DNA from 2 places in the Kribbella sp. NPDC048837 genome. Region 2 is predicted to be linked to the other one. Evidence: riboswitches for the same ligand, from Rfam matches in the RefSeq annotation. Region 2 holds a riboswitch; the other holds the start of a gene.
What was found. Region 2 has a riboswitch for glycine ahead of gcvP (aminomethyl-transferring glycine dehydrogenase). Riboswitches for the same ligand answer to the same signal wherever they lie in the genome.

Region 1: linked by a shared signal. The riboswitch ahead of ACZ6O0_RS31580 (L-serine ammonia-lyase) and the one ahead of gcvP (aminomethyl-transferring glycine dehydrogenase) in region 2 are both predicted to bind glycine.

What each region holds. Positions count from the first base shown of each region.
Region 1 is NZ_JBVJHF010000007.1:386,170-389,879, forward strand. Features, by position in the region: gene ACZ6O0_RS31570 (alpha/beta hydrolase) at 1-833, opposite strand, end outside; gene ACZ6O0_RS31575 (DUF3817 domain-containing protein) at 1,009-1,362, shown strand; glycine riboswitch at 1,360-1,452, shown strand; gene ACZ6O0_RS31580 (L-serine ammonia-lyase) at 1,532-2,905, shown strand; gene ACZ6O0_RS31585 (SDR family oxidoreductase) at 2,906-3,613, opposite strand.
Region 2 is NZ_JBVJHF010000003.1:493,642-497,351, forward strand. Features, by position in the region: gene gcvP (aminomethyl-transferring glycine dehydrogenase) at 1-1,523, opposite strand, end outside; glycine riboswitch at 1,595-1,684, opposite strand; gene ACZ6O0_RS17955 (MerR family transcriptional regulator) at 1,762-2,376, opposite strand; gene ACZ6O0_RS17960 (bifunctional nuclease family protein) at 2,585-3,079, opposite strand; gene ftsR (transcriptional regulator FtsR) at 3,128-3,710, opposite strand, start outside.

The DNA of each region.
Region 1 (3,710 bases), on a different contig from region 2:
TGCAGGGCGCAGGTCGTTGTCTGATCGCACCATTTCACGAACTCGTCGAACGAGTCCTGCACCGGCGCCGCCTGCTCGTCGAGGAACGTGCGCGCAGTCGGCGAGCTGTGGTCGAGCACGCTCTCCAGAACGAGTGCGCGCGTACGCCGCGGGTAGGTCTCGGCGTACTGCGCGCCGAGCATCGTCCCGTACGACGAGCCGTGGAACGAGATCTGCGACTCGTCGAGAGCCCTCCGGATCGCGTCCACGTCCCGCACCGACTGCCAGGTGTCGATGTGGTCGTAGAGCGGTCCGGTGTGCTCGCGGCAGTCGGCCGCCAGCGTGCGGTTGTAGCGGACGGTCGCGTCGAAGTCGGCCTGGCTCTTCATCAAAGGCGACGGCTGCCGGGACAGCAGGGCCGCGGAGCACAGCACCGGGTTGCTGCGGGCGATCCCGCGCGGGTCGAAGCTGACGATGTCGAAGCGATCCTGCAGCGTCTGGCTGAACCGGCTGATGCCGGTCTTGATCCGGTCGACGCCGGAGTCACCGGGACCACCCGGGCCGAACACCAGCACGCCGACCCGCTCGCTCGGCGACTTCGCCGTACGGCGGGCGATCGCGAGGCCGAACGTCGGTCCACCGGGGTCACGCCAGTCGACCGGCACCTGCAGGGTCGCGCACTGCGACCCCTTCACCTCCGCCGGATCGTCCTTGCCCTCGGGCTTGCAGTCCGACCACTGCACGCCCGGCGGCCGGGGGACGGCGGCCGACGCCGGGAGCGTCGCGAGGCCGGCCGCCGTCAGTCCCAGGACCACACCCCACGCGGTGGTCCTGAGAAGTCTGCTGGATCTCATCAGGCGAATCTCCTGTCTGCGGGAAGAAAGGAAGAAAGGAAGGAAGGAAGGAAGACGAGGGGTGGGGCGGGGCGAACTCCCTCGATCCTCGGCAACCGTTTGCTCGGCCGCATCGGGGACGAGCCCCCGGCGGACCCCGGGTGCGGCTTGGGGGACTTGTTAGGGTCGGTCGCTGATGACTACCAAGCACGCGGTGTGGTTCCGGACAGTGGCGATCGCCGAGGCGATCTCGTGGACCGGATTGCTGATCGGAATGCTGTTCAAGTACGTGCTGTCCGACAACGAGATCGGGGTGAAGATCTTCGGCCCGATCCACGGCGGCATCTTCATCGCGTACGTGGTCACGGTGCTGGTCGTGCGCGGCCCGCTGCGGTGGTCGTGGCCGGTGACCCTGGCCGCGCTGGCGGCAAGCGTTCCCCCGCTGTTCACCTGGTTCTTCGAGATCTGGGCGGTGCGAACGGGCCGGATTGACGTTGCCGGGCGGAGCGCCGTACCGTCCAGACCGTCAGTCAATTCAACAGCCGCATGAACCCGTGCGGGAGAGACCCGGGCGTGACCCGGGCGCCGTAGGAGCAACTCTCCCCAAGAATCTCTCAGGCACCTTCACCGCGCGGGCGAGGCACCTCTGGAAGGCATCTGCCTGACAGAGTGGGGAGGACACCAAACGGTCAACGGCGACCGGAAGGAACCTCCGCACGATGGCGATCAGCGTCTTCGATCTGTTCAGTATCGGGATCGGCCCGTCGAGCTCCCACACCGTGGGCCCGATGCGCGCCGCCCGGACCTTCGCACTCGGCCTGGCCGACGCCGGCCTGCTGGCCGCGACGGCGCGGGTCGAGGCGCAGCTTTTCGGCTCGCTCGGCGCGACCGGGCACGGTCACGGCAGCAACAAGGCGGTCCTGCTCGGGCTCGAGGGCGAGGATCCCGAGACCGTCGTCACGCACGCGGTGGACGCGCGGGTCGAGGCGATCCGGGAACGCGGCCGGGTCCGGCTGGCTGGTACGCACGAGATCGCGTTCGACGAGAACACCGACCTGGTCATGCACCGGCGCAAGGCGCTGCCGTACCACCCGAACGGGATGTCCTTCGTGGCCCGCTCGGCGGACGGCGCCGTACTGCGGGAACGCACGTACTACTCGGTCGGCGGCGGGTTCGTGGTCGACGAGACCGCGGCGGCCGGCGACCGCATCGTGCTGGACACGACCCCGCTGAAGTACCCGTTCACCACCGGCGCGGAGTTGCTCGACCGGTGCCGGGAGTCGCAGCTGTCGATCAGCGAGGTCATGCTCGCGAACGAGCTGGCCTGGCGGACCGAGGACGAGATCCGGGACGGCCTGCTGCACATCTGGCAGGTCATGCAGGACTGTGTCCGCGAGGGCTGCGAGACCGAGGGCATTCTGCCGGGCGGGCTGAAGGTGCCACGGCGGGCGCACGCGCTGTACACCAAGCTCAGCCAGGATCCCTGGTCGGTCGATCCGCTGAAGGTGATGGACTGGGTCAATCTGTTCGCCCTCGCGGTGAACGAGCAGAACGCGTCCGGCGGCCGGATCGTCACCGCACCGACGAACGGTGCCGCCGGCATCATTCCCGCCGTACTGCACTACTACCGCCGGTTCGTGCCCGGGGCCACCGAAGACGGTGTGGTCCGGTTCCTGCTCACCGCCGGCGCGATCGGCGTGCTGTACAAGGAGAACGCGTCGATCTCCGGTGCCGAGGTCGGCTGCCAGGGTGAGGTCGGGTCGGCCTGCTCGATGGCCGCGGGCGCATTGTGCGAGGTGCTCGGTGGTACGCCGCTCCAGGTCGAGAACGCGGCCGAGATCGCGATGGAACACAACCTCGGCCTGACCTGCGACCCGGTCGGCGGGCTGGTGCAGATCCCGTGCATCGAGCGGAACGCGATGGCGTCGGTGAAGGCGATCAACGCGGCCCGGATGGCGATGCACGGCGACGGCGTTCACGTGGTCACGCTCGACAAGGTGATCAAGACGATGCGCGAGACCGGTGCGGACATGAAGATCAAGTACAAGGAGACGTCCCGCGGCGGCCTCGCCGTCAACGTCATCGAGTGCTGATCACCAGGGCACGGTCCCGGTCAGGCTCAGGTACTCACCGGTCGGGCCGTCCGGGCCGATCTGGGCCAGCCGGACGATGATCTCGGCGCCTTGCTCGACGGTCTGCGGACCGCTGTGGCCGTTGAAGTCGGTCGCGGTGTAGCCCGGGTCGACCGTGTTGATCCGCAGTGCCCGTAGTTGCCGCGCGTACTGGACCGTCAGCATGTTGAGCGCGGCCTTCGACGAGCCGTAGCCCGGTGCGGGGACCCAGACCGGGACGGCGGTCGACTGTGCCGCCGGATCGACGGCGGTGGCGATCGAGCCGAGCCCGCTCGACACGTTCACGACGACCGGGTTGGCGCTGCGCTCCAGCAACGGGAGGAACCGGTGCAGCATCCGGACCGGGCCGAACACGTTGGTGTCGTAGGTCCGGTAGAGATCCTCGGCCGTCAGCTCGCGGGCGGACTGACCCGACCCGATGATGCCGGCGTTGTTGATCAGTACGTCGAGCCCGCCGGCCTCGGCCTCGAGTTGCTCGGCCGCATTGTCGACCGACTCGTCGCTGGTCACGTCGAGCGGCAGGTAGTGCGCACCAAGGGCAGCCGCCGCCTCCTTGCCGCGTTGGGGATCCCGCGCGCCGATATAGACGGTGTGCCCGGCGGCGATCAGCCGGCGGGCGGTTTCGAATCCGAGGCTCTTGTTCGCCCCGGTGATGAGTGTCGTGGTCATGCATCCACCCTCGTGCCGGGGCTCTCGGGCAGGTAGTACCCGCGGTGTCCTAGGGAATGGCAGTACCAGGCTGTGGCCGGCGGCGCGCGGAATACTG
Region 2 (3,710 bases):
ACCGGCTCCATCTCGGTGGTCGCGTTCAGCTTCATCGTGCAGGACCCGAGCGGGATCATCCCGCGGTCCAGCGCGTAGTCGTAGTCGGACAGCTTGCGCAGGTACCGCAGCATGGCGGTCTCGGAGCGGTGCGTGTTGAACACCGGGTGCGTCAGGTAGTCCGTGGTCCGCGGCACCGCGACAGCGGGCGCCTCGAGCGAACCGTCGTACCGGACGCCGAAGGCATCGCAGACCCGGGTCAGCGCGACGACGTCGGTCTTCTCGTCGCAGGAGATGCCGACGTGGTCCGCGTCGACCTGCCGCAGCCAGATGCCGTTCTGCCGGGCGGCGTCGACCACGTCCGCGGCCTGGCCGGGGACCCGGGCGAGCACGGTGTCGAAGAAGTCGCCGTGCACGACCTCGACACCACCCGCGCGCAGCGACGCGGCGAGCTTGCCGGCGTACCCGTGGACCCGCTCGGCGATCGCCCGCAGCCCGTCCGGCCCGTGGTAGACGGCGTACATCGACGCGACCACGGCCAGCAGGACCTGCGCCGTACAGATGTTGGAGGTCGCCTTCTCGCGACGGATGTGCTGCTCCCGGGTCTGCAGCGCCAGCCGGTACGCCGGGGCGCCGTCGGCGTCGACCGAGACCCCGACCAGGCGACCGGGCAACGACCGCTCCAGACCGGAACGCACGGACATGAAGCCGGCGTGCGGACCGCCGTAGAACAGCGGTACGCCGAAGCGCTGGGAGGACCCGATCACGATGTCGGCGCCGGCCTCCCCCGGTGCCTCGAGCAACGTCAGCGCGAGCAGGTCGGAGGCGACCGCGACCAGGGTGTCGCGCTCGTGCGCGGCGGCGATCAGCGGCTTGAGGTCACGGACGACGCCACCGGAGCCCGGGTACTGCACCAGGAAGCCGAAGAAGTCACCCTCGGGTAGGCCGTCGGTGGTGTCGGCGACGACGACCTCGATGCCGAGCGCCTCGGCCCGGGTCCGGACCACCGCGATGGTCTGCGCGAAGCAGTCGGCGTCGACCAGGAAGCGGTCGGACTTGCTCTTCTTGTTCGACCGATGGGCCAGCGTCATCGCCTCGGCGGCCGCGGTGCCCTCGTCGAGCAGCGACGCGTTCGCGGTCGGCAGACCGGTCAGGTCGGAGACCGCGGTCTGGAAGTTCAGCAGTGCCTCGAGGCGGCCCTGCGAGATCTCCGGCTGGTACGGCGTGTAGGCCGTGTACCAGGCCGGGTTCTCGACCAGGCGCCGGACGATCACGCTCGGTGTGAAGGTGCCGTAGTACCCCTGGCCGATCATCGAGGTGGCGACGGTGTTCCGGGCGGCGAGCTGACGCAGCTCGTGCAGCGCGTCCACCTCGGAGGCCGGTTCGGGCAGCCGGAGCGCCTCGGCGGACCGGATCGACGCGGGGACCGCGGCGTCCACCAGCGCGTCGACGTCGTCGTACCCGAGGAGCTGGACCATGCGGGCGACCTCGTCCGGGCGCGGCCCGATGTGTCGGTCGGCGAAGATTGCAGAGAGTTCGGTCATCAAGAGGCTCCGTTGCTGACGTGCTTCCGGTCGCCTCCCCCTCTGTCACGCGCTGCGCGCTCCAGAGTCGCCTGTGGCACTCGGTCCATGGGCCTGAGAGGTTCCGGGGAGGAATTGCCCCTTCGGCGCCCGGTTGCACGGGTCTCTCCCGAGTGCTGTGTACGGCTGCACCGAGGCTACCAGGAATCCCCGAACAGTTCGGTCGGCAGCCAGCCGGAGGTCAGCCGCCAGTCGGAGGTCAGCCGGTCATACGGGCGCGGCGACGGGCGGCGAGCTCGTCGTTCGCGTGACCGTCGGCGTCCTCGTGACCGTCGGCGCGCTCGGTCGGCAGCTCGGACAGCGAACCCTCGACCTCGCGCCAGACACCGCCGAGGGCGATCCCGAACACCCCCTGGCCGCCGGCCAGCAGGTCGATCACCTCGTCCGGCGAGGTGCACATGTACACCGAGGCACCGTCGCTCATCAGCGTGATCTGGGTCAGGTCGTCGATGCCCCGCTTGCTCAGATGCGCGATCGCGGTCCGGATCTGCTGCAGCGAGATCCCGGCGTCGAGCAGCCGCTTGATCACTTTCAGCAAGAGAACGTCGCGGAACCCGTACAACCGCTGCGTGCCGGAGCCCGTCGCCGGGCGGACGGACGGCGAGACCAGACCGGTGCGGGCCCAGTAGTCGAGCTGACGGTAGGTGATCCCGGCCGCGGCGCACGCCGTCGGACCGCGGAACCCGACGTCCTCCGGCATCGGCCGCAGGTCGTCGTCGAAGAGCAGACCCTGCACGCCGGCGGTAGCGGCCGCCTCGGCGTGTGCTTCGGACGTCGACTGCGCCGTCAGATCCGTGTCGCCGGTGCGTGTCACGCCTGAGCCTCCCTGGGTACCGACTGGAACGGGTCACATCCGTGGAGTGACAACACCCCACGACTCCTTCAAGGTAAGCCGCCGACCTGGGAGGGTCAACGACAACCGCACCGAGCGGAGAGCGTGTCGCGACCGCCGCCCGAATCGTTACCTATCTGGTCTTGTACCACTCCGGTCCGCCGGGCGTCCCCGCCCTGCCTACGGGGTGTCAGCTCTTGTCGAAATCCTCCGGAGTCACCTGGTCGAGGAACTCGCGGAAGCGCTCGACCTCCTCTTCCTCCTCCACCTCGTCGGCGCCGGCGTCCTCACTGTCCGGAACCGGGATGCCGGCCTCGGCCAGAATCTCCTCGGTGCAGAACACCGGGGTGCCGGTGCGCAGCGCGAGGGCGATCGAGTCCGACGGCCGCGCCGAGATCTCGGTCTTGTCGTCGAACACCAGGATCGCCTCGAACACACCGTCGGTCAGGTTCACGATCCGGACCTGGCTGAGCGTGTGCCCGAGCACGCGGATGGTCTCGGCGAACAGGTCGTGGGTGAGCGGCCGGGGCGGCTCCATGCCCTGCTGGGCGAACGCGATCGCACTCGCCTCGGCCGCGCCGATCCAGATCGGCAGGTACCGCTCTCCGCCGACCTCCCGGAGCAGCACGATCGGCTGACTCGAGGGCATCTCTACCCGGACTCCGACCACGTCGACTTCGCGCACCCCTTCAGCCTACTCCGAGGTGCCGGGACCGGTAGGCCCTCGGGGTGGCTAGCGAGGCAGCCGGGAACGGACCAGCGCGGTGTGCAACCGGACCGCCAGTGCGGCCAGCTCCTCGGTCTGTTCGGTCCGGCGGGGTCCGGTGACCTGCTCGATCAGGCCGGCCTCGCGATCGGCCGCCGTCCGGAACAGCCGCAGGTGCCGCGGCTCGATCCCGTACGGCGCGAACTCGGCGGCCACCCGCGCGACGACGATCGCGTCACCGTCGTAGTGGTTGCCACGGGCCACCACCAGGCCGTGGCTCTCCAACTGGTCCAGCAGCTCGGCCGAGATCTCCGCGGCGGCGCGGAGCTCCGCCCGGGTCAGCCGCAGCTCGATGCCGTCGGCACCGAAGTCCTCGGCGACCGGCTGTCCCGGGGTCTGCGGCAACGAGCTCGGGGCGACCGGTGGACCACCGGCCGCCGGGCGCAGACCGCGGTCGATCGCACCGAGATGCTCCTTGATCACCTTCAGCGGCAGGTACTGGTCGCGTTGCGCGGTCAGCACGTAGCGCAACCGCTCGACGTCCGCGGCGCTGAATTTGCGGTAGCCGGAGGCGGTCCGGGCCGGCGTCACCAGTCCCTCGGCCTCGAGG